3 regions of the Roseobacter cerffii genome follow, and region 2 is predicted to be linked to each of the others. Evidence: riboswitches for the same ligand, from Rfam matches in the RefSeq annotation. Region 2 holds a riboswitch; each other region holds the start of a gene.
The links. Region 2 has a riboswitch for cobalamin ahead of ACVC7O_RS22710 (energy-coupling factor ABC transporter permease). Riboswitches for the same ligand answer to the same signal wherever they lie in the genome.
Positions count from the first base shown of each region.

Region 1 (10,312 bases), on a different replicon from region 2:
GCGGATGCCATCGTAGGGCTCGCCGATCAGGGCCTGTGGGTCGAAGGCTTCGCCCTGAGCGTAGCCCCAGTAGTCCCGCCGCACGCGTTCGTGCAACATCTCGGCCATGGCCTCGGCAAAGCGGTCGGCCAGGGCCTTGACCAGGATGGATCCGTAATTGTCGTTGGCCTTGTCGAGCCGCTCGGCGATCTCAATCTCTTCCGGGCCCGCGGTCACCACAAAACCGCCCACATGATCCGCACCCTTGCCCTCTGGCGCAACGAAATCCGAGAGGGCGAGATTGGGACGATCCCGGCGTTTCGACGTTTGCTGCCGCAAGGTGTGCAGGGTGGCAAGCGTTTCGGATCGGTCACCGCCGGTGAAAAGGCGAATGTCGTCGCCCACCGCATTGGCAGGCCAGAAGCCGACGACCGCGCGAGGTGTAAACCAGCGTTCCGAAATGATCCGCTCGAGCATCTCTTGAGCGTCAGCAAAAAGCGCCCGGGCGGCCTCGCCTTGTCGCTCATCGTCAAGGATCTTTGGGTAAACCCCGCGCATCTCCCAGGTCTGGAAGAAGGGCGTCCAGTCAATGTAACGCGCTATCTCGGCGAGATCCCAATCGTCGACGGTGCGCGTGCCCGTGAAGGACGGGGCAACGGGCGCATAGGCGTCCCAATCCAGCGTCAGTGCGTTTGTGCGTGCGGCGGCCAGGGGCAGACGGTTCTTGGCACGCTCACCGCGTTCGTGCTTCTCGGCGACGTCGGTGTATTCCGCCTGAATGGCGGCGACGTAATCGGATTTCTGCGTCGGGCTAAGCAGTGCGCCGACGACGCCCACCGCGCGGCTGGCATCCGTGACATAGACCGTTTGGCCCTTGGCATAGCGCGGTGCGATCTTGACCGCCGTGTGGACCTTGGACGTTGTCGCGCCCCCGATCAGCAGCGGGATATCGAAGTCCTCTCGCTCCATTTCGGAGGCGAGATGCACCATCTCATCGAGCGACGGCGTGATAAGCCCCGAGAGCCCAATGATGTCCACTCTTTCCTCCCGCGCGACCTCCAGGATCTTTTGCGGCGGGACCATCACGCCCAGGTCCACGATCTCGTAATTGTTGCAAGCAAGGACAACGCCCACGATGTTCTTGCCGATGTCATGCACGTCGCCCTTCACGGTCGCCATCAGGATCTTGCCAGCACTTTCGCGCCCATCACCGCCGTTCTGACGCTTTTCCTCCTCCATGTAAGGCAGCAGCACCGCCACGGCCTGCTTCATCACCCGCGCGGATTTGACGACCTGCGGCAGGAACATCTTGCCCGCCCCAAAAAGGTCGCCCACCACGTTCATCCCCGCCATCAGCGGACCTTCGATGACGTGTAGCGGGCGTTCGGCGGCTTGGCGCGCTTCTTCGGTATCGTCCTCGATGAATTCGGTGATGCCATTCACGAGCGCATGCTCAAGCCGCTTCTCTACGGTCCACGTGCGCCAGGTCAGATCACGCACTTTCTCTTCGCGCCTGTCGCATTTGAAGCGCCCCGCGATCTCAAGCAGGTTCTCAGTCGCTGTCCCCGATTTCGGCGTGCGATTCAGGACCACGTCCTCGCAGGCCTCACGTAGCTCGGGGTCGATCTGATCGTAGACGGCGAGTTGACCCGCGTTCACGATGCCCATGTCCATGCCCGCATTGATAGCATGATATAGAAACACGGCATGCATCGCCTCGCGTACCGGCTCATTGCCGCGGAAGCTGAACGACAGGTTCGAGACGCCGCCCGAGACATGGGTGTGGGGCAGGTTTCGGCGGATCCATCGCGTTGCTTCGATGAAATCAACACCGTAATTGTCATGTTCTTCGATGCCGGTGGCGACGGCAAAGATGTTCGGATCAAAGATGATGTCCTCGGGCGGGAAGCCCATCTCCTCGACGAGGATGCGATAGGCGCGCGCGCAGATCTCGGTCTTGCGCGCGCACGTGTCGGCCTGGCCGTCCTCATCAAACGCCATCACCACGACCGCCGCGCCATAGGCAAGGCAGAGTCCGGCGTGATGACGGAAGGCGTCCTCGCCTTCCTTCAGACTGATGGAGTTCACGACTGGCTTGCCCTGCACGCATTGCAGGCCGGCCTCTATCACCTCCCATTTGGAGCTGTCGATCATGATCGGGACGCGGGCGATGTCCGGCTCTGACGCGATCAGGTTCAGGAACTCGATCATCGCCTGTCTGCTGTCGATCAGCCCCTCGTCCATGTTCACATCAATGATCTGCGCGCCGTTCTCAACCTGATCCCGCGCGACCTCTAAGGCGGTCGCATAATCGCGGTTCACGATCAGTTTGCGGAACCGGGCGGAGCCCGTGACATTCGTCCGCTCGCCCACGTTCACGAAGGGGATGTCCTGGGTCAGCACAAAGGGCTCTAGGCCCGAAAGGCGCAGGTATCGTTCCGTCATGCGGCGACCTTGCCCGCAATGGATCGTGGGTCGAACGGGGCCACAGCCTCGGCAATCGCGCGGATATGATCGGGCGTCGTGCCACAGCAACCGCCCACAACATTAACGATTCCATCGCGGGCAAAGTCTTCAACCTGCGCGGCGGTCTGATCTGGCGTCTCATCATAGGCGCCAAAGGCGTTTGGCAGGCCGGCGTTGGGATAGGCACAGGTCAATGACGTCGCGACGCCCGCGATCTCGGCCATATGGGGGCGCATCGCCTCGGCTCCAAGCGCGCAGTTCAGGCCGACTGTGAACGGACGTGCGTGGGCAACGGAATGCCAAAATGCGGTTGGTGTTTGCCCCGAGAGCGTCCGGCCCGAAGCATCGGTGATGGTTCCCGAAATCATGATGGGCAGGCGCTTGCCTGCCCGCGTGAAGGCCTCAAATGCGGCGAAAATCGCGGCCTTGGCGTTCAGCGTGTCAAAGATCGTCTCGATCAGGATGAGGTCAGACCCACCTGCAATCAGCCCGTCGATCTGCTGACCATAGGCGATGCGCAGATCATCGAAGCTGACGGCCCGGAAGCCGGGGTCATTGACATCTGGGCTGATGCTGGCCGTGCGATTGGTTGGCCCAACAGCACCGGCGACAAAACGTGGCTTTCCGTCCTCTGCTGTTGCCCGGTCCGCCGCGCGGCGAGCTACCTGCGCACCGGCGACGTTCAGATCATGGACCGCATCCTCCATGCCGTAGTCAGCCTGGGCGATCGTTGTGGCGGAGAATGTGTTGGTCTCAAGGATATCCGCCCCAGCCATCGCAAAAGTGTACTGAATATCTTCGACCGCCTGTGGCTGCGTCAAAACCAGCAGATCGTTGTTTCCCTGCTGCGGGTGATCAGGATGGTAGTGATGACGGCAACCGGGCCCGTGAATGTGGCCATGGGCCGTGAAGTCATCCTCGGTCATGCCGAGGGTCTGGATCATTGTGCCCATGGCCCCATCGAGGATCAGGATCCGTTCCGCTGCGAGTGTACAGAGCGTGGCTAGCGCGGGCGTTTCGGGTAGGGTGAAATTCAACATGAGACAGAAAACCAATTGGATTGATCGACAGAAAAGATAATCTCGGTAAGACTTGAGGTAAAATGATAGTTAGGCGGAATTATTATGAGCTCGATTCATGTGGGGGCTTGTCTGATTGGCAAAGTACGGAATTCGCGATTGTATCAACCGGTGTCGTTTTCTGGGCAGTCGGGCACCGATCCGTGACCTACTCAGATAGGGCAAGGTGCCGGCCCCTGAGATTCGCGTCGAGCGAGCCTAAGGGATCGGAGAATTGGGAAGCCGGTGAAAATCCGGCACTGCCCCCGCAACGGTAATCGCGTTGTAAGGGGCGCAACGAAGACCACTGGGGTGGAGGAGCCCCGGGAAGGTGTTGCGCCTTGGCCCGCTTGGGTCGCGCCAAAGTCCGGAAACCAGCCTTCGCATGAACGTCAAACCGCGGGCGGCGGTGCGGGCGAAGGTATGGGCCGGCTCCTCTCTTTTGTCGGCCTTGGTCTGTCGTTCGTGCTGTCCTCTCGCTCCAGCATGCCGCGGGGCGCGGCAGGAGGCCAAGATATGCACACCATTCCGATCAGCGAATTGCTGGTGCGGCGCAAGCCGGGCTATGCGCTTGAACAGGCATTCTACACCGACCCGGACGTGTTCCGGACGGATATGGAGACGATATTCTACCGGGACTGGCTCTTTGTCGCGCCGACCTGTGATCTTCCGAAACCCGGAAGTTACATCACCCACCAGGTGGGCGATTACGGCGTGATCGTCGTGCGTGGTCAGGATGGCGCCATCCGTGCTTTTCACAATTCATGCCGCCACCGTGGGTCGGTTCTGTGCAAGGCTGCGAAGGGCACGAACCCCAAGATCGTCTGCCCCTACCACCAGTGGACTTATGAACTTGATGGGCGGCTCCTCTGGGCGCGCGACATGGGCGAAGACTTCGACGCGAGCCAACATGGACTGAAACCGGTGCATTGCCGCGAACTCGCGGGGCTCGTCTACATTTGTCTGGCCTCTGTTGCGCCGGATTTCGACGCCTTCGCAGACATGGCCGCACCGTACCTGGCGGTGCACGACCTGAGCGACGCCAAAGTCGCACATGAAACAACCATTATCGAGAACGGCAACTGGAAGCTCGTGTGGGAGAACAACCGTGAATGCTACCATTGCGGCGGCAACCATCCTGGCCTTTGCCGGTCTTTCACCGATGATCCGACCATCACGGGCATTGAGGAAGGGGTGAGCCCACCGCATCTGCAGGCGCATTTCGAAAAGATGGAGGCGCAGGGATATCCGTCGCAGTTCCGCATGTCGGAGGATTTGCAATACCGCCTTGCACGGATGCCGCTTCTGCCGGGGGCGAAAAGTTTCACGATGGACCTCAAGCCCGCCACCGCCAAAATCCTCGGTCGGGTGCGCGACGATACTGCGGGGACACTTCTCAAGTACCACTACCCGACGACCTGGAACCACTTCCTGCCGGATCATTCAATCGTCTTCCGGGTCACGCCCCTGACGCCGACGACCACAGAAGTCACGACGAAATGGCTGGTGCACAAAGACGCGGTCGAAGGCGTGGACTATGACCTCAAGCGCCTGACCGAGGTGTGGATCGCGACCAATGACGAAGACCGCCAAGTGGTCGAGGACAATCAGAAAGGGATCAATTCGCCCGCCTACGAGCCGGGCCCTTATTCGCCGATCCACGAGACCGGCGTTATGGGTTTCGTCGATTGGTATTACAACACGATGACCAAGCGGCTCGACCCCGTTGCCGTTGCGGCGGAGTAGTCCCATGAATGACATGTCCGGCGTTCCAGCCCGCGCCATCTGGTCGGATGACGAGATGCTCGAGTGCGTCTCGGTCATTCCAGAGGTGCCGAATACAGCGACCTTCACGTTCCGAGCCCCGTCCGGCGCGCTTTTCGATTTCTTGCCCGGGCAGTTTCTGACGCTGGAGATCCCTGCGCCCGGCGGGACCGTGCTTCGCACCTACACGATCTCCTCCTCACCCTCGCGGCCCCGGTCGATCTCCATCACGGCAAAGGCGCAGGACGACAGTATCGGGACGCGCTGGATGCTCGAAAATCTGGCGCCCGGTGTGCAAATCAAGGCGCTCGGGCCGGCCGGGCTGTTTTCCCATCTGAACCACGCGGCCGAGAAATACCTCTTTATCTCCGCCGGGTCCGGCATCACGCCCATGATGTCGATGACCACCTTCATGTTCGATCTCGGCAGCGAGCCCGATATCGTCTTCGTCAATTGCGCGCGCAGGCCAGGCGAGATCATCTTCCGTGAACGGCTCGAACACATGGCGTCCCGTGTCCCGGGCATCGACCTGAAATGGGTGGTCGAGACGCCGGACCGCTACGCGCCTTGGACGGGGTACCAGGGCCAGTTTAATCAGCTCATGTTAGGGCTAATGGCCCCGGATTACCTTGAGCGAGAGGTGTTCTGCTGTGGGCCTGAACCCTTCATGCAGGCCGTCCGCGATGCCCTCCAGGGCTTGGGCTACGACATGGACCGATACCATCAGGAGAGCTTCCACGCCCCGGTGGAAATCGAAGCAGATGCTCCCGCGCTGGATGATGTGGTCCCGGACGAAGACACCCGGGCAGAGGTCACATTCTCCGCCTCAGGCTTGACCGCAAAGGTCACAGAGACAGAAACCATTTTGGCGGCGGCCAAGGCCAATGGGCTCAACATCCCTTCGGGATGCACATTTGGCGTTTGCGGGACATGCAAGATCCGCAAGACACACGGCGAGGTCCACATGGTGCACAATGGCGGCATCTCGGATGACGACATCGCCGAGGGGTACATCCTCGCCTGCTGTTCCAACCCCATTGGCAAGGTGTCGGTCGATGTGTGAGATTGCGACCTGACCATAATGGAGAGCCCTCATGCCTGACCAAGCGCCAAATCAATCTCCACTCTGGATGGTTGTTCTTGTTGCAGCCGCCATCTTGTTCAGCTTTGCGCTCGCTTGCGGCATGCCCTTCGCGGCCCTGGGCGCTTTGACCGCTCTCACACTGCCCGCTCGGGACGCACTGGTTTTGGCAATCCTCGGCTGGCTTGCCAATCAGGCGATCGGCTTCGGCTTTCTCGGGTATCCGCTCGACGCCATGACCCTCGCCTGGGGCGCGGCACTTGGGTTCTCCGCGCTCGCCGCAGTCGTCGCAGCGCTTTTTGTCCTGCGTCAGACGCCCTGCGTCACGCTGCCCGCGAAGCTCGGCATGGCCTTTGTTGCTGCTTGGGCGGCACAACAGGGAACCGTATTCCTGGCAAGCCTCGTGCTTGGCGGCACGACAGGTGCCTTCGCCGCATCTGTCGTCTGGTTCATCTTTTGGACGAATGCGCTGGCGTTCCTGATTTTGCTCTGCCTTCAAAGTGCCGGAGCGAAAGTCGGTGTGGCGCGGCCCATGCAACAGCGGGCTTCTGCATAGCAGTTTGCGCAGGCAAAGGAGGCATGCGGGAGATCATTTTTCAGCAGGTAGACCGTGGTTTCCGGCTGATGATGCAGCGAGAGATTTAAATCCAGAACCAGTAGCAAAGCTCCACAACGTACGGAGCAGCATGATGTTGGCAAGTTACAGCCTGACAGGCCTTTCTGCCCACAACCGAACTGATAGTTCAGCTTCGACAGAAAGAGACACCTACGAATGACCGTTTTGGTGGCGAGCATTGCGTCTGGGAGAATGCCGTGCCGCAGATGCATGCAAATACTGCATCAGCAATAGCCGCATTTGCACAAGGCCGGTTTGTCCCGCATCGCTGCCATCGACCCCGACTGGCGCCAAGGTCTGGTTCGCGGGACGAAGCTGACATACCTTTTTCCTGTTGAATGGCTGCTACAGACAACTGAAGAAGAGCTCCAAATCAGCCATCAACGGTTGTTTTGTGCACGTGTTCATCCCATGTACACAATATCTGAAATGGAGATTTCATGTCCCGGTAAGGAAGGGAGGCAGCGCGCCTCCCGGAGCACGTACGACACCTGAAACGTTGCCGTCGCTTTGTAGCTGACGGACAATTTTGATGTGCTCACTCGTTTCCTACCATCAGCACCCAAATCTGACTTGGGCCAGAGACATGAAAGTGAACACCCTATGACAAGGGATTACTCAGACTTCCTTCCTCGTCGCGCGCGCGATGCCGGACCACACGCCAAACTCAGCCCCCTTCAGGCCTTGGGGTGGCAACCCCTCTTCGCCCAGCAAATCAGTGTGGACGATTTGTCCGCGACACCTCCCGTTCGCGTTGTCGAAGTGCATCGCTGTGGGCTGCACGCCCTTGGTGACAACATTGATACTGTACTTCCTCCCAGAGCGGATGTGACGGTCGGGGACTGGCTGATGCTGGATCCTTCGCACCCGCGATCCAGTCGGGTTCTTGAGCGCGCAAGCCTCATCAAGCGGCGCGCGCCCGGCACAGACCGGCAGGAACAGCTGATCGCGGCGAACATTGATACGGCCTTTATCGTAACGTCCTGCAATCAGGACTTCAAAGTGGCCCGGCTGGAGCGCTATGCCGCCCTGGCGTTTGAGGCACGGATTACGCCTGTCATCGTCGTCACAAAGACCGACCTCGTGGCGGATGCTCAAAGCTACATCGACGCGGCACGCTCGGTGTCGGAGATGATCGACGTGGTCGCACTTGATGCACGCGGTTCTGCCCCGAAATCCGAACTTGCAGCCTGGTGCAAGCCCGCCAAAACGGTGGCGTTTCTAGGCTCTTCCGGCGTTGGGAAATCGACGCTGACCAATGCCTTGCTCGAAAGCCAATCTATCGAGACCCAGGACATTCGTGAGGACGACGCAAAGGGGCGGCATACAACAACGAGGCGCGAGCTTCATACGATGCCCAATGGTTGTCTGATCCTCGACACCCCCGGCATGCGGGAATTGCAGCTCACCGATGCGGCGGAAGGGATCAACGATCTTTTTGCTGACATTCAGGAATTGGCCGCGTGGTGTCGCTTTAACGACTGCCAACATGAGACCGAGCCGGGATGCGCTGTTCTGACGGCAATTGATGAGGGCGTTCTCGATACCAGTCGGCTTGGCAGATGGCGTAAGCTAATGGCGGAGGACGCGTTCAACTCCGCAAGCCTTGCTGAACGCAGGTCTCGCGAGAAGGCGTTCGGAAAATTGGTGCGCGGTGCCAAAAAGATCAAAGGTGTCAGGAGGTAAGACGATGACGCAGTCGAAAGCAGGTCAAATCGTATGGCACGACCTTTTCACATCGGACAGGGCGCGTTCAATGGTATTCTACCAGCACATCGCTAACTGGACATATGAAATCGAGCAGGCGACGGATTTTGCCTGGGGTGGCGGCGAGAAGGATTTCGTCCTTGCTCTATCCGGTGACGAAGCGGGTGCGGGGTTGGCCGAGACGCCTCCGGAGCAGGAAAATGGCTGGATCGCTTACATCGAGGTTCCCCACGTGGACGTGACGCTCAAACGCGTCGGGGCGCTCGGAGGCAAGATTGTTCGGGAGCCGTTCGAGGTGCCGGGTGTCGGTCGCAATGCACTCGTCCGCGATCCGCTCGGCGCTCTCGTGGGGATTTCGTTGTCTCGGCATAGCTTTCCCGTGCCGCGCCAACAGTTTGGCCCCGAAGTGTACGTCAGCAACGGGAATGAATTCCCGCAGGCGTTCTACGCCGAACTCTTCGGATGGCAGGTTTCTCCCGAGCGAGACAAGGATTGTCTCGCTCTACTCGGTCGTTCGGGCGATCTGGTTGCGATCCAACATACGGCGACTTGGCCATCAGGTTCAAACGCGGATTGGGTGCCGTGCATCAAGGTTGCTTCAGTCTCCGATGCCTGCCGAGCTGCGGAAACCCAAGGGGCGCGGCCGGCTTCAGTGGATGTGAATGAAACCGTTCAAGTCCATAACCCCATCCTGTGTGACCCAGACGGCGCGCCGTTTGCTTTTGGCATCGAATAGACGACCACTTTCTAGCAGCTCACCAATTCTTCACAGGAGCTGCAGAGCAGACATTTGTACGCTCTGCTGCATCTGTGACTCAGGGTTCCTTCGAGCCCTTCGCCGCAATCTGTGCGAAGGTCTACGACCCCCGATTTTCGGGATTTTTGGTCAGTTCTTGACGTAAAGGTCAAATTCGTCTGACGTTTCACAACCCCAGTAGCGTTTCTTCGACTGGGGCTTCGCACTGCACTTTGTGCAAAGACCGCCCTTTCATCAGCCGTACCAAGTCACTCACCGCCAGCTTAGGTGGGATTGATACGAACATGTGGACACGGGGTAAGTCAGGTCCAAAAGATGAATGCGTTGTAGCTAGCTGAGCGTGCAAACACGCTTGTCCAATTCAATTGCAATGACATCAGACTTAACGCCGTCAAACCAATAAGGTTGCTTCGTCCCATCCTCCCACACGTAAAAAAACCCAACTGTCTCTCCGGTTGCAAGGTCGACAATACGTTCGATTGCACGAGCCTCGTTTTCTTCTTTGTCATCCGGCATGTTACCCTTCCAATTGGCACGCGGCCCCGCGGACCCATTACGCTAGCGCGAAAGGGCGAACAGTTTGGTCATGAGTGGTGAGTTGTCTCGAGGCGGGAGTGAAGCGAATTCACGGCCATTCGAATGGGTGCGACATGCGGTGTTCGAGAATGCTACAGTCGATGTTTTTCATTGCGACGCGTCCTTCATCGAATCTCAGTCCGAAGCCCTTCTGATGCTCGGATCATACATCTTTGCACGTTCCGCATAACTACAATTTCAACCATGACGTGACTACCAATATTCATGTGCCTGTTTGAGTTGCAGCTCAACTGGGCAGGATTTTGCTCACAATATCTTTGTAATCGCATCATGCGTACTGAGGGCTT
Region 1 covers NZ_JBTBYJ010000003.1:119,745-130,056, forward strand. The annotation lists gene metH (methionine synthase) at 1-2,424, opposite strand, end outside; gene ACVC7O_RS22305 (homocysteine S-methyltransferase family protein) at 2,421-3,485, opposite strand; cobalamin riboswitch at 3,672-3,900, shown strand; gene ACVC7O_RS22310 (aromatic ring-hydroxylating oxygenase subunit alpha) at 4,020-5,249, shown strand; gene ACVC7O_RS22315 (2Fe-2S iron-sulfur cluster-binding protein) at 5,254-6,330, shown strand; gene ACVC7O_RS22320 (hypothetical protein) at 6,362-6,904, shown strand; gene rsgA (ribosome small subunit-dependent GTPase A) at 7,568-8,650, shown strand; gene ACVC7O_RS22330 (VOC family protein) at 8,655-9,407, shown strand; partial or broken gene ACVC7O_RS22335 (transposase) at 9,603-9,720, opposite strand; gene ACVC7O_RS22340 (hypothetical protein) at 9,759-9,944, opposite strand.
Region 1: linked by a shared signal. The riboswitch ahead of ACVC7O_RS22310 (aromatic ring-hydroxylating oxygenase subunit alpha) and the one ahead of ACVC7O_RS22710 (energy-coupling factor ABC transporter permease) in region 2 are both predicted to bind cobalamin.

Region 2 (10,921 bases):
GTTCCGGCACAGTAGCCGCAGAGGCTATCGCGGTCAGCAAACGTCGATTGCAGAACCTTTAGAAAGCCGCTGTCGAGAATGAAGCCTTCGAGGTTGATCCACTTACCGTCCAGTTCGACCTCGATCCACGAATGCAGGATCTCTTCGGGCGCAATCGGGTAGACCAGTTCCGGCACAACACCGCGCTGAAGACCCTTGTGGATCGTGAACCCGTGGATCCTGCACTTGATGCCCACACCCCGAAGGAGCGCCATAAGCAGCGTGCCCTTGGTATTGCATTGACCATATCCATCGGACAGTACCTCGGACGCTGGAACGTCGTCGGTACGATTATAGCCGAATACGATCTCGTTGCGGACAAAGTCATAGACAGCTCCGATCTTGTCGGTGTCAGTCAAATCATTCCAACCCCTTCCATCGATGAGGCGTGCGATGGAAGCCGCCCCAAAATCCAGGATCGGGGTTGCCGTCAGCAATGGGTCTTTATGTGCCACGATGGGTCTCCTCGAATCTTTCGAGGATGGAGATAATTGCTACAGCTACTGTAGCTTCAAGTAAAAACTTCGAAAAGTCTGCTGCGCTTAGTCAAGCGCCAATCTGATCATGCTCGGTCAGACACTCAGAATGGTCTCTGAGCACTTCAAGGACACGGCATTGCGCGGCATTTCCGCCGCTACATTCCTTCACCATGCGCTTCAATTCCGCACGAAGGGCTTTCAACCGCTCCATCCTCTGCTCAACGAGCTTCAATTGTCGGCGTGCGATTTCATCGGCTTCGTGACAGGGCCGGTCCGGCGCGTCGGATAAATCAAGCAACTCCCGGATCGCGTCGAGCGGAAATCCCAACTGTCTGCTGTGCCGGATAAATGCGAGGCGATCAAGCTCAGCGTCACCATAGCGACGTTGCCCGCCTTCGGTCCGACCAGGTTCGGGCATCAGGCCGATCTGCTCATAATAGCGGATAGTCTGAACCTTGGTGCCGGTTCTCTTCGCAAGAGTCCCAATTGTGAGCATGTCGAAACCCCGTTAATCCTCTAGTGAATGTAGATTTGTCTCACTCGTGGCGCAACCGCGGAAATCACGTTTTGGCGATCTCTGGCGCGCTCTTTAGAAAACCACTTGAACCTACAGTAGCTAGAGGATGTAACCCGGCTCAAAATCAAGAATCAAACAGGCGGAACAACGTGCGTCTTTCAGTTATTCAGAAAGTATTGTGGGGTCTGGCAGGCACAGCGCTTCTTGCCTTTGCGGCCTTCCAGTTTTTTGAACCTTCGACTGACACCGACGCTAACGCTTCTGACCCTGCATTTTATGCTGATTTCGAACTGACCGATCATCGTGGGATGGTACAGACGGATGAGTACTTCGCCGGGCGATGGATGCTCGTCTTTTTTGGCTTTGCAAACTGTCCGGATGTTTGCCCAACGACGCTCGCCGAAGTTGCCGCCGTCATGAAAGACCTGGGAACGGATGCGGAGAAAATACAGCCGATCTTCATCTCGATTGATCCTGAACGCGACACACCAGATGCGCTGGCCGAGTTCGTGCCCTTGTTCAATGCCGGCATCATCGGGCTGACCGGCACGACGGAGCAGATTGCAGAGACGTCCGAGACCTTTCCGATCTTCTTTGAGCGGATCGAAGAGGCCGCCGCGCCAGATGGCTACACAATGGGCCACACATCGCACCTGTTCCTGTTCGATCCCCAAGCGGGATTCGCAGACTCCTGGGCTTACGGTACTCCTGCCGAAGAGATCCTCGCCGATCTAAGAGAGAGGCTCTGATCAAGATGAACCGCATATACGGAGAAACGGCCCTCGGGCTGGCCTGGGCGATCGCTCTCATCGCATCGCTCGCCGTTCTATTCATCGGCGAGGTGCTCGGGCAGACACCTTGCCTGCTCTGTTGGTTCCAACGGGCCTTCATGTTTCCACTGGCCATCGTGCTGGGGCTTGGCCTTTGGTGGCGCGATGATCGCGTGGGGCGGTACGGGGTCGCGCTTGCGATTGGCGGTTCCGCTGTCGCGCTCTGGCATATGGGTCTCTATGTCGGTGTTATCCCGGAACGGATTCAACCCTGCACCGCAAGCGGCCCTTCCTGCACGGACGACAACCAGTTGGTCTTTGGCGTCCCAATCCCGCTGATGGCGCTTGTTGCTTTTGCCGCAATCGCGGCGCTGTCCGCTCTTTCGTTAAAGGACAAACACGCATGAACCGTCGTGGCCTTATTCTCTCTGTAGCAGCCCTAGGTGCCGCCGCTTTCGGCGGAGCAACTTGGTATGTAAACCGCCCTGCCCCGGCATCGGAGACAGAAACCATCGCTCCGGAACGCGCAGAGGCGCTGATCCGGCCATACTCTCCCATTCTTGGTCCGGAGGACGCGCCCGTCACCATCGTCGAGTTCTTCGATCCCGCCTGCGAGGCCTGCCGGGCGTTTCATCCTATTGTGAAGGACATCATGGCTGAGCATGGCGATGCCGTGCGCGTCGTCATCCGCTACACGCCGTTTCACGGTGAGGGCTCGGAAGTAGCCATCCGCGTTCTTGAGGCCGCGCGCATGCAAGGCGTCTTCGAACCTGTATTGGAGGCTGTCCTGCGAGATCAACCACGATGGGCAAGGCACGGCGGTATGCGGCCAGAGTTGCTGATCGGGATAGCAGCATCTGCCGGACTGAATCCGGAGGCAGCGCAGGCGCAACTTCTCGCGCCACAGACAACCGGCGTTCTCAACCAGGATCGAGCAGATGTGGAAGCCGTCGGCGTCCGAGGAACACCTACGTTCTTCGTCAACGGCAAACCGCTCGATCCGTTCGGCGAAGCGGAGTTGCGCCGTTTGGTGGCAGCTGAAGTCGCGGCGGCCAACAGTTGACGCATGAGAAAAAAGGAAAATCAACGTGAAGACAGTAGTCTATGGCCTGATGGCCGCCCTCATGTTCGCATCGGGCGCAGCTGTACCTGCGTTCGCTGGTTCGGAGGACGTTGTCGTCGAAGATGCCTGGGCGCGCGCGTCAATCGGCGTAAACCGTCCGGGGGCCGCGTATATGACAATCCGCAATACAGGCGACGAGGCTGTGACGCTGACCGGTCTCCGCACGGATTTGGCGATGATGCCTGATATTCACCAGACATCCACAAATGCCGAAGGTGTCAGCTCAATGGCCCCCGCAGGCGAGATCGAGATTGCACCGGGTGAAGCTGTGTCGCTGGAACCGGGCGGCCTGCACGCCATGCTGATGCGCTTGCAGCGACCGATGGCCGAGGGAGAAAGCTTCTCTTTGACACTCGACTTCTCGGACGGCGGTGAGATCATGGTCAAGGTTCCAATTCTGAGTATTGCTGCACGCGGTCCAGAGGGCTGATGACCCAGCGCACGGCCCTCAAGTATGCTGCCGCTGGCATTGCAGCGATCAACCTGACACTTGTTGTTGGGTGGTGGCAGGTTGATGGCCCCGGAGCGCCCGAACAGACCGGGTTGCGACCCGTGGCTCTATCCGAAATGGAATTTCGCCTCTCCGATCACGAGGGCAACGAGGTTAGACCCGAAACCTTGATCGGCAGCCCGACGATAGTCTTCTTCGGCTTTACCTATTGCCCGGATGTTTGCCCCACGACGCTGTCGGATATTTCCGGCTGGCTCGATGATTTGGGCGAAGAAACAGAGGGAATGAACGTGGTATTCATCACCGTCGATCCCGAGCGGGATACGGTCGAGGCAATGGCCGAATATGTCAGCTATTTCCATCCTTCGATCCGTGGTTGGACCGGCCCGGAAGGGGAAATCGCGCGTGCGGCACAAGGCTTTCGCGCACGCTATGAGCGGGTGCCGACCGACGGCGGGGATTACACCATGAACCACACTGCCAGCGTTTTCCTGTTCGACGCGGAAGGCCGGTTCACCACCATGATCGACTATCATGAGCCGAGGGAATTCGCGGTGCCGAAAATCCGGCGTGCGCTGAATAAACGAACTGAGGGGGCAACATGAGAATTAGAACAATCGCGGCAGGTTTCGCAATCCTATCGGTGGGCGGGTTGGTAATATTGAACATCTGGTCAAAGGATCCGGTTCCCCCAGGTCTGGCTGCTGCAACCACATGGTCACCACCCCAGCTCACGCTTCCCGCGCCTGTTGAAAGGGAAATACCGCAGTTTTCGCAACCACGGGCGGAGCCCGCAATACCAGTCCTGTCGATGCCACGTCTGGAGGTTGCGATGGCCGATACTTTCTTACCGACGATAGAACCTCCGCTCACCAACTGGTCACGCGAGATCGCCACCGGCGAGACGCTCGACATCGTTCTTGAAGAAGCAGGTCTTTCAGCGACCGATCGTACCGAGGTCGCTCTGGCTCTCGGCGCGGAATATGATCTGAGGCGACTTAGGCCGGGGCACTCGGTCACCGTTGTCTCGACGATGGACGGCAGCCCGCGCAGCGTCGCGCTCTCCGTCGAGGACGGTGTGCGGATCGAGGCGATCTTTGGCGAAGAGTTAGCCACGCAGGTCGTGACCCCGGATCCCGAGTTCATAACATTGGCCGGCGAAGCGGTGATCGACAGCTCGCTTTTCGCCGCGCTCGAAGACGCTCGAATGCCCGCCCGCTTCGCTGTCGATCTGGCACAGATGCTGGGTGGAACCGTTGACTTTCGTCGTGAGATGACCGGCGGAGAAACACTTCGGCTACTGTGGCGTGAGGCCCGTGTTGGCGAGGACAGGATCGGCCAGCCGGAACTGACCTTTGCATCGCTGGAGATCGGCGGCGCACTTTATGAGGTTGTCTGGCCGGAAAACGGAAGTGGTCAGGCCACGATCTACGTCGATGGCACCGTTCTCCGCGTTTTTGCACAGCCTGTCGAAGGGGCGCGATTAAGCTCGGTATTTGGCCGCCGTACGCACCCGGTCTACGGCAATGTCCGGATGCACACAGGTGTCGATTTCGCGGCGGCAAGCGGAACGCCGGTTCGAGCGACGGCACCGGGACGGGTCAGCTTTATCGGCTGGCGGGGCGGCTATGGTCGCGTAGTCGAAATCGCCCACGGCTCGGACACCATGACTCGCTATGCGCATCTCAGCGCCGTGCCGGAGGGTCTGGCACAAGGCCAACGCGTTGCAGCGGGGGATGTGATCGGCCGCGTCGGCGCGACTGGCACGGCGACAGGTCCGAACCTGCACTACGAAGTCCTCGTGGATGGGCGCCCTACTGACCCCCTCTCTGACGACAGACTTGCCGAAGCGGCTGAGAGCGAAGCGGATGATACAGCCGCGCGATTGCGTCTGGCCGAGGCGCGCGCGCTTCTGAATGAAAACCTCGGCAGCGAGATTGCCGAAACGACAACCGAAAGGCTCTGACCCATGAAACGCATGACCCAAGCTCTTGCCATCACGCTCGCCCTGTTACCAGCGGCGCAGGCTCTCGCGGAGGCAACCCCAATTGACGTCCGCAAGACCAATGGATGCGGTTGCTGTTTGTCCTGGATGAATCATCTCGAAGAGAACGGCTTCGCACCAACAGGTCAGGACATGTTTGGTGGCCTTCTCGTTCGCTTCAAGCTCGACAACGGAGTTCCGCAGCGCATGGTCTCCTGCCACACCGCGCTCGTCGAAGGTTACGTGATCGAAGGCCATGTCCCGGCCGCTGACATCCACCGCCTTCTCAATGAGCGACCGGACGCCGTCGGCCTCGCCGTTCCGGGGATGCCCTATGGCTCGCCCGGCATGGGGCCAGAAGACGACCGCGAGGCCTACGACGTATACTTGATCCACGAGGATGGTTCGACTTCGGTCTATGCGAGCTATCCAGAAAGCTGAGCACGTTCAGGATGGGTCATATGTGTCTGACAATCCACGGCGCAAACTTCGCGCTGATTGCCGACGTCTGGGTTGGGTGACGCAATGCGTGCGTTCAAAGGAGAACCAGCCATCGGGGTCCTTGCCGCCCTCATAGCTTTCGTGGTCGATCAGGTCACGAAGGCTATCGTCGTATCAAATGCGAGCGTCTTGAATGCCGGGGTGTCGGTGGTCCCAGGGTTCGATCTTAGTTCCACCGCAACGATGGCGTGACCTTTGGACTTCTCGGAGGTGCGCCGTGGTGGAGCCTTGTGGTCCTTGCACTCGCCATCTGTGCTTGGCTCGCTGCCATGATGCTTCGCACACGGAACCGCATCGAAGCAATTGCCTACGGTTCGATCATCGGAGGCGCGCTCGGCAATGTTGTGGACCGCCTCAGGTTCCGGGCCGTGACGGATTTCCTCGATTTCTACCTTGGCTCCGCGCACTGGCCGGCCTTCAACATGGCGGACATTTTTGTAGTCGGCGGTGTCGGGTTGCTTCTGCTCGCGCCGATGTTGTGGAATGGGTGTCGGACCGAACCGCGGAGGTGATTTGACGGCAGTCTATTGACTGGACGGTGTCAAACTTTCGCTATGCTCTGGTTCGAAAAATTGAAGTCCAAGAGAGCCGCTCCATTGACGAAGCCAATGAATTTGTGCCTAGCTATTTTTCGCGGTGATCGAGTGTTTAGGGCGCTCGATTGAAAAGGGAACGGGGTGAGAAACCTCGGCTGCCCCTGCAACTGTAAGCGGCGAGCAAGCCCGAAACTGCACCACTGACACATGTGTTGGGAAGGTCCGGGGGCGCGTTGAACCGCGAGCCAGGAGACCTGCCGCCAACGCAACGCCGAAAGTTCGGCACTAAATGTCGTCAGGAAGGACGGCAAGGAGACTTGATATGCACATTGAACCCGGCGTCGTGGACGGCGCAAAAATGGTCCTCGCTTATGGCACAGCAGCCGCTGCAGGGGGTTACTCCCTCAAACTTGCAGCCGACGACCTGAAATCACACTCGGCTGTCTCATTTGGCGTCCGCAGCGTTCTTGCTGTCGCAGCGGTTTTTCTGTTTTTCGAAGTCTTCCCGCACTTTGCCGTTGGCATCTCGGAAGTTCACTTCATTCTAGGGACAACTATTCTGCTACTTCTTGGCGCTGGACCAGCAGCGGTCGGCTTAGCAGGCGGTTTGCTAGTCCAAGGTATGTTCTTCGCGCCAACCGACATGCCCATGTTCTTTGTCAACGTCACCACGTTGCTCTTCCCGCTCTTCGCCATTGACGCTTTGGCCAAGCGCATCATTCCGGAACAGAAGGCTTTTGTTGACTGCAACTACAGTGAAGTCCTCAAGCTGTCTTTCGCCTACCAAGGTGGCGTGATCGCATGGGTCGCTTTCTGGGCACTATATGGTCAGGGCTTTGGTGCTGAAAACATGTCTGCTGTGGCCAGCTTCGGAGCGGCCTATTTGCTCGTTGTGCTGGTGGAACCAGTGGCTGACTTGGCCGTCCTTGCGGGAGCAAAATTGCTGCGCGACACCAAGCAACGCGGTCTGTTCACACAACGGTTGTTTAGTCCAGCGTAACCCTAAATGAAAATCCTGCGGCTGGTCGACTGACCAGCCTCAGCCTTCTTGGGTAGTATTGCCAATAGCTTTTTCGAAGGCAGCCAGCGTTTCGTCGCTCACATGATGTTCGATGCCTTCCGCATCACGTTCTGCAGTTTCCTCGTCGATTCCGAGGCTTAGAAGGAATGCAACCACAATCCGGTGCCGTCTACGACAGGCCTCGGCCAACGCCCGGCCCTGCTCAGTCAGAAAAATTGCGCGGTAGCGCTCACGCTGCACCAAACCTGCCGATTTCAATCGCGAGATGTTCTTCGTGACGGTTGGGGGCTTCACACCCAATCGTTCGGCAATTTCGACAGGACGCGCTTCTCCTCGGGTTTCAATCAACTCCGCAATCAGCTCGACGTAATCCTCTGCCATCTCGCTTTCATGCGCTTGGCGCACGATCGCAAAACCTTCCGCCTGCGCTTCCGGAGCCCGTTCCACGGGTTGAATGGTTTCACTGTCATGTGATTGCGGCTTCGTCATATCCGGACTTTGCCTTCTCCCTGAACAATTGACAACTTGTTTGCTTTGGGTAGATAATTTAGACACGGCTAACTTTTAGACTGGAGGCCATAGTGATTGGAAAGTTCTTTGGCTTGCTGGCTGCGGCGTGGATTGGTGTAATCGGCGCACTTGGGCCAGCCCATGCAACGCCGGCAAGGGAAGCCCCTTGGTTGCCAGAGGCGGCCGCTTACCGGCTCACGCTGTTTCTGGGCAATCTGGAGCCAATCCCCTGGGGCCAGGTCGAAGCTGCCTGGTCCGATCCATATCACAACTCAGAGTTTCCCTTGGGCGCGCTTGCATGGTTGAACGCGAAGAGTGACATCGGTGCGGAACCCGTGCTGGACGCGATTGCGCGACGAGATCGTCAGGCCCTTTTCGAAGCCTCGACGCAAACAATCGCGCACAGAATCGAAGAGGAGTTGGACCGCGCGCTCAACGCGGACGATCCAGCCACCGCGAAGCAGGCCGTACAAACCGCGCGCGAACTCTACCGCGCTTTTGCAGATGGCGTCGCCGCAGCCGACGCCGAGGCCGCGCGCCAAATTGGCCGTGCATGGCTGGAGCTAAACAACAGCACAGGCTCCGCCGGAGTCCTTGGCGCAGGAGCGACACCTGCTGACCGAGAAGCGATGAACGCTGCACGGATAACCATCTCACGCTATCTCGCTGAGAATTACCTGCTAGGCGACTTCGACCCAAGGCCACAGCTTACTCCATTGCCTGAAACGGCCATACTTAGTGGTCGCGACATCGACTTACCGCCGAGCCTTCCACCGGGGGCGGATATCTTTGATCAGGACCCTTTACCGCTGCTTGTCCTCAACTTCGAGGAACAGGGAATCGACGAGACGGACTTGCCGCTCATCGCCTACGGCGACATGCTCTTCGACAGTGCCCAGATATTCGGTGGACCCGCGCAGGATCTTGGGATCGCGTGTTCGACCTGCCACAATCGGTCGGACATCAATCAGCGGCTCTTCATTCCGGGTGCCAGTCATCAGCCCGGTGCCGTCGATGTCGACGGCGCCTTCTTCAATCCGATTTTCAACGACCGGCGTGACGATCCGCTCGATATTCCCAGCCTGCGCGGCCTGCGGTTTACCGGACCCTATGGCCGGGACGGTCGGTTTGCATCACTGCGCGACTTTACGCGCAATGTGATCGTCAACGAATTTGCTGGCGCGGAACCAACACCCTTCATGCTGGATGCACTGGTCGCCTATATGCAGGAATTCGATTTTCTTCCAAATGCCATGCTGACAACGGACGGCCAGTTGACCGAGGCCGCCACAGATGCGGCGGTGCGCGGGGAAATCCTTTTCAACCAAAACTTCGAGGGGCTCGGCGACCGGTCCTGTGCCAGCTGCCATGTGCCAAGCGGCAACTTCCTGGACCGGCAGGCGCATGATATCGGATCGGTTGCTCCGGGCTATTCGGGCGCGCGCTCAGGTGCCCTCGATACGCCCACGCTTCTTGGAACGGTCTATACCGCACCTTACTTTCACGATGGTTCGCTGCCGACACTTGCCAGTGTCGTGGACTGGTTCAACGACACAAAATCGCTTGGCCTCACGGAGGCTGACCAAGCAGACCTGACCGCCTATCTCGAAACCATCGGCGCAGCGGACGAACCCTATGAGGCCTTCGATGCCGAGAATACGCCCTTCCGGCTCGCTTTCGCTGAACTGACGACATTCGCGTCGACGCTGGACACGCTGCTACCCCGCCGGGACGCAGAACACATCCTTCTCTTGGTCGACACAGTCGGGGCGGACCTTGCGGCTGACGCAAGTACAATGTCCAATCTATCTGCTCGCCCGGACGTCTATGCGCTTGCCGAGCGGTTGAACCAGGTTGGCGCGGCCGTGCGCGCAGTGGACTGGGACACCGCAGAGGCAAACTGGACGGCATTCAAGGCCGAGGCCCTGACACTCGAAGCGAGGGCATTTTGATGCAAGTCCGTTTGAATCGCAGATCATTGCTGGCCCTGTCTGCCGCGGGTGCGTTGTCTCTGGGAACACCTCTTACGGCCCAAGAGACGAGCCTACGCCTCGCATTCATACCGCAAGAAAATCCGGACAAGTTGCTTGGCGACATTGCGGCGATCACCGATTGGCTCGCCGATCAAATCGGTGTTCCAGTCGAGGGTTTTGTGACGATCGATCACGCTGCAGCCGTCGAAGCGCTTCGCAACGGCGACGCCGATATCTCGTTCATGGGCGCCCTGCCCTTCGTGCTGGCCGAGGCCGAGATCGGTGCGGTACCGCTCCTGTCCGAAGTCTACCGTGACGCACCAAGCTATACAGGTCGCATCTTCGTGCGCCGCGACAGCGGGATCGAGACGCTTGCCAATCTCCGTGACAAAGACATTGCGTTCGCTGATCCCATTTCGGAGTCGGGTTACCTCTATCCCCTTGCCGAATTCGTAGACGCAGGTTTGATCGCTGCACCGAACGATGCAGACGCGTTTTTTGGCCGCGTGTTTTTTGCAGGTGGCTATCAGCAGGCCATGCAGGCGATGGCCGAGGGCCTTGTCGACGCCGCGGGCGCGAGCCAGTACGCCGATCTCCTACTCAGCCCCGAACAACAAGCCCAGGTGACCTGGATCGCAGAAAGCGATGCGATCCCCAGCCATGTGGTTATCGCGCGACCCGGACTCGATGCAGGGCTTCGCGCGCGATTTGTCGACGCGATGTTGCAGCTTAACGCGCCGGAAAACCGCGACCTTCTCCGCTATCTCTATGGACCTGATGGATATGTCAGAGCGGATACAGCCAACTATGAAGGGGTGCGCGCCATGGCGCGGCGCTATGGGCTGCTGGGATGACATCCGCCTTTCAAATTGATGATCTCAGCTACGCTCATCCGGGTGCAGAACTTCGTGCGTTGGAGCATGTCTCTCTTGCTGCGCCTGAAGGCGAGAGTATTGCTTTGCTGGGTCCGTCCGGTGCGGGCAAGACCACATTGCTGACTTTGCTCGATGGGCGACT
Region 2 covers NZ_JBTBYJ010000004.1:62,257-73,177, forward strand. The annotation lists gene ACVC7O_RS22660 (transglutaminase-like domain-containing protein) at 1-494, opposite strand, end outside; gene ACVC7O_RS22665 (MerR family transcriptional regulator) at 586-1,014, opposite strand; gene ACVC7O_RS22670 (SCO family protein) at 1,221-1,784, shown strand; gene ACVC7O_RS22675 (disulfide bond formation protein B) at 1,790-2,212, shown strand; gene ACVC7O_RS22680 (DsbA family protein) at 2,209-2,868, shown strand; gene ACVC7O_RS22685 (copper chaperone PCu(A)C) at 2,930-3,358, shown strand; gene ACVC7O_RS22690 (SCO family protein) at 3,358-3,984, shown strand; gene ACVC7O_RS22695 (M23 family metallopeptidase) at 4,191-5,345, shown strand; gene ACVC7O_RS22700 (DUF411 domain-containing protein) at 5,349-5,804, shown strand; partial or broken gene lspA (signal peptidase II) at 5,889-6,376, shown strand; cobalamin riboswitch at 6,482-6,676, shown strand; gene ACVC7O_RS22710 (energy-coupling factor ABC transporter permease) at 6,723-7,400, shown strand; gene mntR (manganese-binding transcriptional regulator MntR) at 7,440-7,910, opposite strand; gene ACVC7O_RS22720 (cytochrome c peroxidase) at 8,003-9,883, shown strand; gene ACVC7O_RS22725 (phosphate/phosphite/phosphonate ABC transporter substrate-binding protein) at 9,883-10,758, shown strand; gene ACVC7O_RS22730 (phosphonate ABC transporter ATP-binding protein) at 10,755-10,921, shown strand, end outside.

Region 3 (10,921 bases), on a different replicon from region 2:
GCAGTTTCTTCGACAAATACACCGACCGCGATTGGTTGCCGGAGACGGACACCGTCACCGCACTCATGGCGCGTTTCGGTGTTGAGCTTCCGACGCGCGACGATTGGGCTGCACTCAAGACAGCGGTGGTGAAAGATGGGCTCTACAATCGGAACCTTCAAGCTGTCCCACCCACCGGGTCGATCAGCTACATCAACAACTCGACCTCCTCGATCCACCCCATCGTGTCGAAAATCGAAATCCGCAAAGAGGGTAAGATCGGCCGCGTCTACTACCCCGCCGCCTTCATGAACAACGACAACCTCGAGTACTACCGCGACGCCTATGAAATCGGGCCAGAGGCGCTGATCGAAACCTATGCCGCGGCCACAGAACATGTGGACCAAGGCCTGTCGCTCACGCTTTTCTTCCCGGCGGAGGCCACGACCCGTGATATCAATCGCGCCCAAATCCTGGCCTGGAAGAAGGGTATCAAGACCATCTACTACGTGCGCCTGCGCCAATCCGCCTTGGAAGGGACGGAAGTGCAAGGCTGCGTTTCCTGCACGCTTTGAGGTGACACTATGAAGGATATCGTCGAGACCCGCACCATCCCCCGCGCGATCAACTGGAACCGCTTGCAGGACGACAAGGACCTTGAGGTCTGGAACCGGCTCACGGTCAATTTCTGGCTGCCCGAAAAGGTGCCGCTGTCGAATGACGTGCAAAGCTGGGCGACGCTCCGCCCGGAAGAACAGCAGCTCACCATCCGCGTCTTCACCGGCCTCACACTGCTCGACACGATCCAGGGCGCCGTGGGTGCGCCTGCGATGATGAAGGACGTGCAGACCCCCCATGAAGAGGCTGTGCTGACCAACATCGCCTTCATGGAATCTGTCCACGCCCGCAGCTATTCGTCAGTCTTTTCGACGCTGTGCCAGACCAAAGAGGTGGACGAGGCCTTCCGCTGGTCCGAAGAAAACCCGCATCTGCAGGAAAAAGCGCGGCTGATCCTCGACAAATACGACAGCGCAGGTGACCCACTGAAGCGCAAGATCGCAAGCGTTTTCCTCGAAAGCTTCCTGTTCTATTCGGGCTTCTATCTGCCCATGTACTGGTCCAGCCGTGCAAAGCTCACGAACACGGCTGACCTCATTCGCCTGATCATTCGCGATGAGGCGATCCACGGCTACTACATCGGCTACAAATTCCAGCGCGCGCAGGAAAGGCTGCCCGAGGCGGACCGCACAGAGCTCAAGGAATTTGCTTTTGCCCTGATGTTCGACCTTTACGAAATCGAAGCGCGCTATACCGAGGAACTCTATGACGGGCTCGGCCTAACCGAAGATGTCAAAGCCTTCCTTCATTACAACGCCAACAAGGCGCTGCAAAACCTCGGCTACGAGGCGCTGTTCCCGGATGCCGCCTGCGAGGTGAACCCAGCCATCCTCGCCGCGCTCAGCCCCGACAGTGAGAACCACGATTTCTTCTCTGGTTCGGGATCGTCCTATGTCATCGGCAAAGCAGTCGCTACCGAAGACGAGGATTGGGATTTCTGATGGCGCGCGACACCCTTGCGATTGTCCGCGAATGGCACGAGGCGTTTGACGTGCCTGTCGAGGATGCGCCCACGATCCCAAAGCACCGGGCGCAGATGCGGCTCGATATCCTGGAAGAGGAAGTTGCCGAACTGCGTGCGGCCGTTGAAGCGGGCGATCTGGTCGAAGCGCTCGATGCGCTTTGCGACATCCAGTATGTGCTCGACGGCACGTTTCTCGAGTTCGGCCTGCACCAGCTTAAGCAAGACGCGATGGCAGAGGTGCATTCCTCCAACATGTCCAAGCTGGGGGCCGATGGCCGCCCCGTTCTGCGGGACGATGGCAAAGTCCTGAAGGGGCCGGGGTTTCAGCAGCCTGACCTCGCACGCTTACTCGAGGCGAAAGTTGCAAGCTGACATGCAGCCTGTAAGTTTTTCTTTACACATCTGAGTTCCGGTTCATAATGGCCATGATGGTGTGCAGGCTTCGTGTCGTGGAGGCTGCCTGAAAAGGGAACGCGGTGCGCCCATTTGGCAAATCCGCGGCTGCCCCCGCAACTGTGAGCGGCGAGTGACACCGGTAGAACCACTGGGCGGGATGCTCGGGAAGGTCCGGAAAAACGTCGACCCGCGAGCCAGGAGACCTGCCATCTGACACGTTTGACCGGGCGGGGTGCACCGGTGGGCTTGAGACCTGCACGCCGCCAAACCCACGGCTGCATTCGTCAATGGACCTGCTGCCCCCGTCCCCCGTGAGGGACTGCGGATGGAACATGTTGCGGTACCAGTGCCCGACGACGGTCGCGTGTTCCGTCTGGCCTATGCGAGCCGTCCGGTTCGAAAGATGACACACACTTCAGTCGTTTCTCTGACCGACGCTGCCGCGGCAAACAATCGGAGACGTCGTGTTTCAGGCGTTCTTTTCTTGGGAGAAGGCGTTTTCCTGCAATGGTTGGAAGGTCTCGCGGCTGATGTCTGCGGTCTCATGTCAAGGATTTCACAGGACACCAGACACACCGACGTCACAATCCTCAGCGCCGGTTGGATGCCAAAGCGGCGCTTCGCACGCTGGCCGATGCAATTGGCGGACCAATCACTGACAAAGTTGCCGAATGCGCAATTGGTGAGCGCGCCGCCCTATGACATGGACCGCGCGACGATCGCCTTTGATCAGGCCGCCGAGAGCTATCGAAAGGCCACGTTCGATGTCGCGATCTGGTCCGACCGAGCTGCTGCCTTAGCAGAAAGCTTGGTTGCCAATGAACCGGGCATGGTGACTGTTCTACCGAGCCATGCACTAACGGGCGTGCGCCGCCGCGCTCAGCTGGTCGACGATGTATGCGAGGCCTTCTCGCAGGGCTGGCGGCAAGACATCTGGTCTTCCGCCCAGATATCGATTGGGCTTGCGAACCTGAACGGTCTCTGGCAGCGCTCTGGTCGTGTGCCAGACCCTGTTGGTACACGTCACAGCACATCCATTGTCGTCCCGCCGGGAAGCCGCGAAATCATCGGAGCGATCGTCAAAGCGGACTTGCTTCGAGCTACCGGAACTTCGGTCAGTGTTGTACTGGAAGCTGATGCAGAAACGACCTTCGAAGCGATCTCGCGGTCTTCGCCAACCGCAGTTGTTGTCACCGGTTCCCGTGCTGACCTCGCCGGGGAACAAGAGCGATCAAATGCGTTTGCCGAACGGGTCCACGCGCGCTTCCCTGACCTTCCAATTCTTGTGGGCGGACGCTCCTCCGGTCCTATTTGCGAATGCCCTGCGCGCGTTGGTTTTGGTCGGGACTCTTGCACTTTGCGCGCGGGTGACGTGGAATGGCTGGCGCTGAAAGCGTTGACAGTTCTTTCGTCACAGCAAGACGAGTTTGGCAACTAGATTTCGTAACACGCGAAATTCTCTCTGGTTTCGATGGTTCCGGATCATTGACGACTTCATTCGGAAAGCGTTACTTGCTGTTGATGGTTCTCAAAGACAACTGAGTCGGCGAGATGAAATGGGAACACGGTGCGGTGTAGCCAAAAGGCGCCAAATCCGTGACTGCCCCCGCAACTGTAGGCGGTGAGCGACCCCGACAAAGACCACTGGGCATGCGCCTGGGAAGGTTCGGGAGAGCGTTGATCCGCAAGTCAGGAGACCTGCCATCGCAAGTGTAACTGACCCAGGCGGGGTGTCCTGGAGAGAGGCAACATGTTCGACGCGACTGCGTACCTACATCGACGTATCTCATTGCCCCCGCCGCAGCGGAGGCCGCGATGCGTGAGGCAAATGACCCAGAACAGCATGAGCTAGCGCCATACCGGCAAGGCTTCTGCCTGACCGGCTTGAGCACTGCATCATTGATCGGCGGTGCTCTGGCAGTGTCCGCATTCCTTTGGTTCGGCATTTGGGCGGTGCTGTAGATGTCAGCAGTCTTGGAAATCCGTAACTTGGCACTTGGATACCCTGAGCTGACATTATTCAGGGGGTTGTCGATGGATGTAGAGCGCGGCTCCACGTTGGCCATATTGGGTTCAAATGGCTCTGGAAAAAGCACTTTCGTTAAAATGCTTCTTGGGCTGATGGCCCCGCTTTCTGGCAAACTCAGCTGGCCTGCTGGAGCACCCAAAGAGATCGGATATCTCGCCCAGATGACGGAGTTTGATCGCCGCTTTCCGCTGCGGGTGCGTGATTTGGTGGCAATGGGGGCCTGGAAAGGCTTTGGCCTTGGCGGTCGTCTGGATCGCGAGACGACCGCCAAAGTTGCATCGGCAATGGATGCAGCAGGCGTATTGGATATCGCGGATCGGTCCTTGCACACGTTGTCTGGCGGGCAATTGCAACGTGCGCTTTTCGCGCGCGTGATCATGCAGGATGCTCCTCTCATCCTGCTCGATGAGCCCTTTGCGGCAGTGGACCAAACCACTGAGGCGCATCTGTTGTCGCTCATAGACCGTTGGCGGGATGAGGGCCGCGCTGTTGTGTTGGTCGTCCATGATCTTTCATCGGTCCTAGATCATTGCGACAACGCATTGCTCCTTGGGAATGGTGAGGCCTGCCATGGTGCAGTCGATGCGATCCTGACGCCAGAGCGCCTTGTTGCGCAGAACTACCTCTCCAAAAGCCAGGTATCTTGGATGTTCCGCGCCTCTCGGGAGGAAGCCGCGCATGTTTGAGCTCTTCTCTGAGATGTGGAGTTTCGCCTTCATGCAGCGCGCATTCGTTGCGACCACTGTTCTGTCGGCCTCCGTTGCCCCCATCGGCGCATTTCTGGTTTTGCGCAGGCTTTCACTGGCTGGAGAGGCCATGGCGCACGCCATCACGCCGGGCGTTGTCATTGGTTTTGTTGTTGCTGGACTGTCAGTCATTTCGCTCCTCGTAGGCGGCCTTGTGGCCGGGGTTGTCGCTGCTGCGTTAACGGCACTTCTCGCCCGCAAAACTATCCTGCGGAGCGACGCGAGCCTGGCATCAATTTATCTGATCGCCCTGGCTGCAGGCATCTTTATCCTGTCCGCCGCAGGATCAGCCGTTCCGCTGAAAAGTTTCCTGTTTGGGTCCATCCTGGGCATCGACGACGCCTCCATGCTCCTTGTAGGCGGCGTGGCGACGATCACGCTCGTGTCCTTCGCGGTCCTTTTGCGCCCCCTGATCATCAGCACGTGTGACCCAATCTTTTTTGAGGCACAGACCAAACGGCCCTGGCTGATCGAGCAAGCATTCATGCTACTTCTCGTTCTGAACCTGCTTGCCGCGTTCAAAACACTCGGCACACTGATGGCGGTTGGCTTGATGATATTGCCCGCAACGTCAGCGCGATATTGGTCCAGCACGATCACAGGCCAGCTTGGCCTGACGTTCTTCTTCGCGCTCGCAAGCTGCTGGGTCGGCTTGACGCTTTCCTATCTCTTTCCGGAAACCCCCTCTGGCCCCGCCATCGTGCTTACAGCCGGTGGGTTTTTCCTGATCTCGGTCCTTTTGGGACCTCTCGGTTTTGGGGGGCGGTGGCGCAAACCGTCCGACCAAACATCAACAACCCTTGCGCAGACATCAAACAAAGAGAGACCTCAATGACACTCAAAACCACTTTAGCCACTGGGCTCTTCGCCGCTTTTGCGGCTTTCCCATCTTTTGCAGACGACATGAAGGTTGTCGCCAGCTTCTCGATCCTTGGCGACATGGTTGAACAGGTGGTGGGCGATCACGCCGACGTCACGACCATCGTTGGACCTGATGCGGACGCGCATGTCTACCAGCCCTCCGTTGCCGACGCGCGCGCGGTGGCGGAAGCCGATGTTATCTTCGTCAATGGCATGGGTTTTGAGACTTGGTCGGACACATTGATCGCCGAATCCGGCACTGACGGCACCGTCTATGTCGCGACTGAAGGTGTGACGCCGGTTCTCGTTGATGGCGAGATTGACCCGCACGCATGGAACGCACTGACCAATGGCGTAGTCTACGTCCAGAACATTGCAGACGCTATGTCGGAAGCGATGCCGGATCATGCGACCGAGTTTCAGGCGAATGCGGCGTCCTACATCTCGACACTTTACGCGCTGCACGCTGACACGCTGCAACGCCTCGCAGCACTCCCTGAGGATCGTCGGACAGTTGTAACAGCCCATGACGCATTCGGGTATTTGGCAGATGCCTATGGCATGAACTTCATTGCACCCATTGGGATTGACACCGAGGCAGAGCCATCGGCCCAAGAACTCGCAACACTGATCACACAGATCCGCGATGAGGGTGTTGCCGCGCTGTTTGTGGAGAACATTTCGAGCCCGGCGCTTGTCCAACAGATTGCAGATGAAACCGGCCTGGAAATCGGCGGCCAACTGTTCTCCGACGCGCTGTCTGAGCGCGGCGGCTCGGCCACCAGCTACCTCGCCATGTTCGAGCATAACTTGGGCCAACTGCTGGCAGCGTTGGAAAGCAGCTAACGCAAATCGAGCCGGGGCATCCTTGTGGGTATGCCCCGGCCAAACCTCGCAATGGACTTAGGCTAATGTTGCTCGAACGGACGCTTTCACAACTGGATGTTGGATATGTTCCCGATCATATCGCACAGGAGATGGGACATCTTGGCTATGCCCAATGGCTCGGTGCTTTGAAAGGCGACGCAGGCTACTTCAATGAGGCGATGAGGGCCTATGAGTTGGCGCAACCCTTTATCCGCACCTCCCCAGCAGTCGCTGTTTTTTGTGACTTGCTCGTTGAATCAACCGCATACCCACTCAAAGCTTTGGAGTTGAAACTCCCCGCACCCGCCCGACGCGGCGGTGCCAAAGCACGCCGGGATGCTCTGTAGACCATGCGCAGGTTTCCTCCAGAGCGGATTGTCTGTTTGACCGAGGAAACGGTTGAGACGCTCTATCTGTTGGGGGAAGAGGACCGTATTGTCGGAGTGTCTGGCTACGCTGTCCGCCCTAAGCGGGTGCGTAAAGAGAAGAAACGCGTGGCCGCGTTTACCTCTGCCGACATTCCGAAGATCCTCGCACTCTGTCCAGATCTCGTTCTGACGTTTTCTGATCTACAGGCAGATATTGCCGCCGAACTCATCCGGTCAGGCGTCGCTGTCATGGCGTACAACCAAAGGGACATCGCAGGCATTCTCGCCATGATCCGCCACCTTGGTGCAACAGTAGGACAAGGGCGACGAGCCGCTCGTTTGGCGGACCATTACGAACAACGACTGGCGGCCATAGCTGCAAGAACGCAACAGCGTTCCCGCCTCAAAGTGTATTTTGAGGAATGGGACGCGCCGATGATTTCTGGCATCCGCTGGGTCTCAGAACTGGTGGAGATTGCAGGGGGCCAAGACGTCTTTCCGGGTTTGGCTGAGCAAGGTGCGGCGAAGGATCGGTTCGTGACCTCGGACCAGGTGATCGCAGCGGCTCCAGACGTTATCCTCGCGTCTTGGTGTGGCAAGAAAGTGCGACCTGAGAAAATCGCAGCGCGACCCGGATGGGACACCATCCCAGCAGTCCGCGACAACCGGATCATCGAGATCAAATCCCCTCTCATCCTTCAACCCGGGCCAGCGGCACTCACCGATGGATTGGATGCGATCCTGGCTGCGCTGACCAAAGAGAAAGAGACCCTATGATGACCGTCGCAAGTCCCTGCACAGGCGTATGCAAACTCGATGAGGCGACTGGTTGGTGCCTAGGGTGTGGGCGGTCCGGTGAGGAAATGGACGGGTGGCGCGTGCAGCCGGAAGCAACGCGGCAAGAGGTCTGGGATCAGATACCCGGTCGTTTGAAAGAGCTGGGTGTCACGTGCCGCAGGATGCCTTGGACCACAGACAATGTCCGCGCGTTTGTAACCTCAACGCTGGAAGCCGGACGCGGCACCTGGGTCATCGGAGTTGTCGGAGCCGTCGCTGAATTCACGGCTGCTCAGGGCGAAAAAGTTGAAGTGCAGGTCGATGGTGATGACATCATCGCCTACACGAAGAACGGCGCATTGCGGGTGAAAATCAACGATGACATTCGCGCGCTGACATTTGATCCCCCCGACTGGGAGGCCAAACCTCGGATTGTTCTTGCAGTTAAACGAGAGCGCGGACGTCTGCCCGTCGCCTCTGGTGTTGCCGATCTAGGCCCCGATGCCGGTGCTTTGCTGCAGGAGAAAAACACCAAGCTTTATGACCTTGGGTTGGCTCGAAAAGAGGGGCGTTTCTGTGTCCGATTGGGCGAAGGAGCCGCACAAGAGGCGCTTGATGCTTCCACGGGACTCACGTTTCCAAAGGCCTTACCAATGATCGCTGGTTCATTGGTCACAGAAAGTCCGACACGCATTGTCGAAAGCGCGCTCGGACGTATCGAAGTACAGGGGCAAATCCCGCCGCCTGACGCGAAATCACCTGATGGGCCTCACACGCATCTCTTGCCAGATCATCTAGAAACAGCGCGAGCGTTGCCCGTTGGTATGGATTTGCCGCGCGCATATTTGCCTGGGGCAATCTTTTACCCGCCGAAGTGATCAACGCGCTGCTGAGGCCAGCGCCAGGCTAAACTTATGGTCGGGATAGTCGTAGCCTTCGAACATCACGTCCCTTTCATAGGTCATGCCGATCTTCTGCAAGACGCGTACTGATTGTTGGTTGTTTGGATCGACAATGGCCACGACACGTTGGGTCTTTGGCAGGCATGTTGCGTGAGCCACCATGCCCTTTCCGGCCTCCGTCGCAATTCCGCGACCCCACCAATCATTGGCCAAACGGAAACCGAGTTCTGCTTCACCTTCGCTCACACGGTGAGGATCGTTTGCGAGTGAAACATATCCAATCAACCGATCGTCCGACTTCAGGCAAATGGCCAGCATCAGGGGCAATCCGTGATCCGGGGTGGTTTGTGTCGCACGCTTCAACCATTCGCAGCAGGCCGTATGATCAAGCGGACCATTGCCGCTGAAAGCCATAACCTTGGGATCGCCGAGGATTTCTTTGACTCGAGGAAGATCATCATCGCAAAACGGCCTTAAGGCTAGACGGTCGGTGTTGATCATGTCTCACTACTCTGTCCTGACCGAGGCGCATTCGCCAAGCGTGCCATGCTGACGGCATCAATGAATGCACCCCCTCGCAAAGCATAGTCTCGCAACACACCTTCGCGTTCAAACCCCATACGTTCGTACAGACTTATAGCGCGACCGTTGTCCACGTTCACGGTCAATTCGATCCTGCGCAAGGCCCACCAATCGTCAGCCACCTCAAGCAATGACGTCAACAAACGCGTTCCAAGTCCATTACCGACGCAAGCATCGTGAACGCCCATGCCTAATGCCTATGGCACCAACATGTGACCTGCGCCCCTCAAAGCGCGTCAGAGAGGCCATTCCAACAATCTCTTCTTTCGAGGTGGCCACAAGGCATACGAAATTCGGTCCGCTCGTCGACATCTTTTGTCGCGTTGTGCTCACGCTTTGGTAAGGCAGCCGCATCGTGCCCCAACGATAACCAGGCAGGTTCATCAAAGCTGTCACGCCAGGCGCATCTTCCGGCTCGACAGCTCGGATGAGTATTTCGGCTGCCAACCGCATCTCGGTTATCTCGCAGGCGCTATGCTTCGCATTTTTTGTCGTCATACTTTGCTCCTTGGTTTGCCGAAGGAGCAGCGACCCCACTCCAATCGGTGGGGTTCTAAAGAAAGGTCTCAGCCTATGCCGCGCACGCCTTTCCACCCCATACAAAATGGGTGAAATGATGTGCGTGGTTCAGTGCCAAAGCCATGGCTCCGGTTAACATGCCTGAATGATGATAGAAAGCGGCTGCTTCTGCGACCAAATCGAACATTGGCCTTTGCAAGGTGATTGGCCGCTTTGTCCGCGAATTGATCTTCGTATGTTTCGTTGCCACTGTGGATTGCATCAATGACCGCTTTACCCGCCGTGCAGCAGTGTAGAGTTCTGCGCCGTTGCAGCAGTCTCTAAGCTGCGTGCGCACGCAGCGAAAAATCACAATGACCACATTGGGCTCTCTGCCGACCTTTGCTGCAAAGCGATCGGATGGCCACAGGGCGGACTGAACGGCCGTTCCTGCATTTATTCTTGAGGGCCGCCTTGCACGAACCGCAGCCATCGCAGGTGTCACTTAGAACACCCAAAAGCTTTGGAGAAAGCGAAGAGCGCGACTAACTCTTCTCGCTCTTCGCCCTCTTTGAATCCTGAAAGCTGCTGAAATGCTATCGTGTGAACACCGCAGTAATCGTTGAGCTGTCTATGCTGTTGGCGTTCACCATGAAGCCTGCCAAGGCATTGCTGACCGAATTGTCGATTTCAAGCGTTGTGCCCAGGGCGTGCACGGTGAACATGTAGCGGTGAACTTCACCTGGAGGCGGGCATGCACCGCCAAAACCGGTCGCACCGTAATCATTGGTCAGCTCGACAGCGCCAGCAGGCATCGCCTCGCCACCCGGCAGCGACGTCACATTGTTCGGAATGTTAAAGGCAAACCAGTGCCACCAACCCGAACCGGTTGGTGCATCAGGATCATAGACTGTCACGGCGAAGCTTTCGGTTCCTTTAGGCGCACCTGTCCAGGAAAGAGTGGGGGCCACGTTGCCGCCATCGCAGCCAAATCCTTGGAAGACAAAGTCCGATGCAAGCTGCTGACCTTCGGCAATGTCGGGGCTGCTGAGGGTCAGGCCTTCAGCGGATACGGCCCCTGAAAGGCCTGCAACAGCGATTGTCGAAGCAAGAAGTGTGCGGATCATTTTCAAGTCCTTTCGATCAGTGTTTCGATGGACTTCAGATATGCGCAAGCGCCCTCCGCGACTTCCGGCTGGCGCGCAACAACTATCGGATTTCGATCAGATTTGCGGCTGAGCGTATGTCCTTTGGCTTAATTCCGAACCTTTGGCGGAAAGCATCCGCAAAATGAGACGGGGTTTTGAACCCGCAGTCGAGCGCAATCGATGATA
Region 3 covers NZ_JBTBYJ010000003.1:105,900-116,820, reverse strand. The annotation lists gene nrdE (class 1b ribonucleoside-diphosphate reductase subunit alpha) at 1-554, shown strand, start outside; gene nrdF (class 1b ribonucleoside-diphosphate reductase subunit beta) at 564-1,538, shown strand; gene ACVC7O_RS22275 (pyrophosphohydrolase domain-containing protein) at 1,538-1,933, shown strand; cobalamin riboswitch at 1,974-2,182, shown strand; gene ACVC7O_RS22270 (BLUF domain-containing protein) at 2,283-3,395, shown strand; cobalamin riboswitch at 3,463-3,677, shown strand; gene ACVC7O_RS22265 (metal ABC transporter ATP-binding protein) at 3,920-4,672, shown strand; gene ACVC7O_RS22260 (metal ABC transporter permease) at 4,665-5,567, shown strand; gene ACVC7O_RS22255 (metal ABC transporter solute-binding protein, Zn/Mn family) at 5,564-6,439, shown strand; gene ACVC7O_RS22250 (hypothetical protein) at 6,505-6,807, shown strand; gene ACVC7O_RS22245 (cobalamin-binding protein) at 6,811-7,605, shown strand; gene ACVC7O_RS22240 (DUF1289 domain-containing protein) at 7,602-8,483, shown strand; gene ACVC7O_RS22235 (GNAT family N-acetyltransferase) at 8,484-9,008, opposite strand; gene ACVC7O_RS22230 (GNAT family N-acetyltransferase) at 9,005-9,277, opposite strand; gene ACVC7O_RS22225 (YbhB/YbcL family Raf kinase inhibitor-like protein) at 10,184-10,714, opposite strand; gene ACVC7O_RS22220 (helix-turn-helix transcriptional regulator) at 10,797-10,921, opposite strand, start outside.
Region 3: linked by a shared signal. The riboswitch ahead of ACVC7O_RS22270 (BLUF domain-containing protein) and the one ahead of ACVC7O_RS22710 (energy-coupling factor ABC transporter permease) in region 2 are both predicted to bind cobalamin.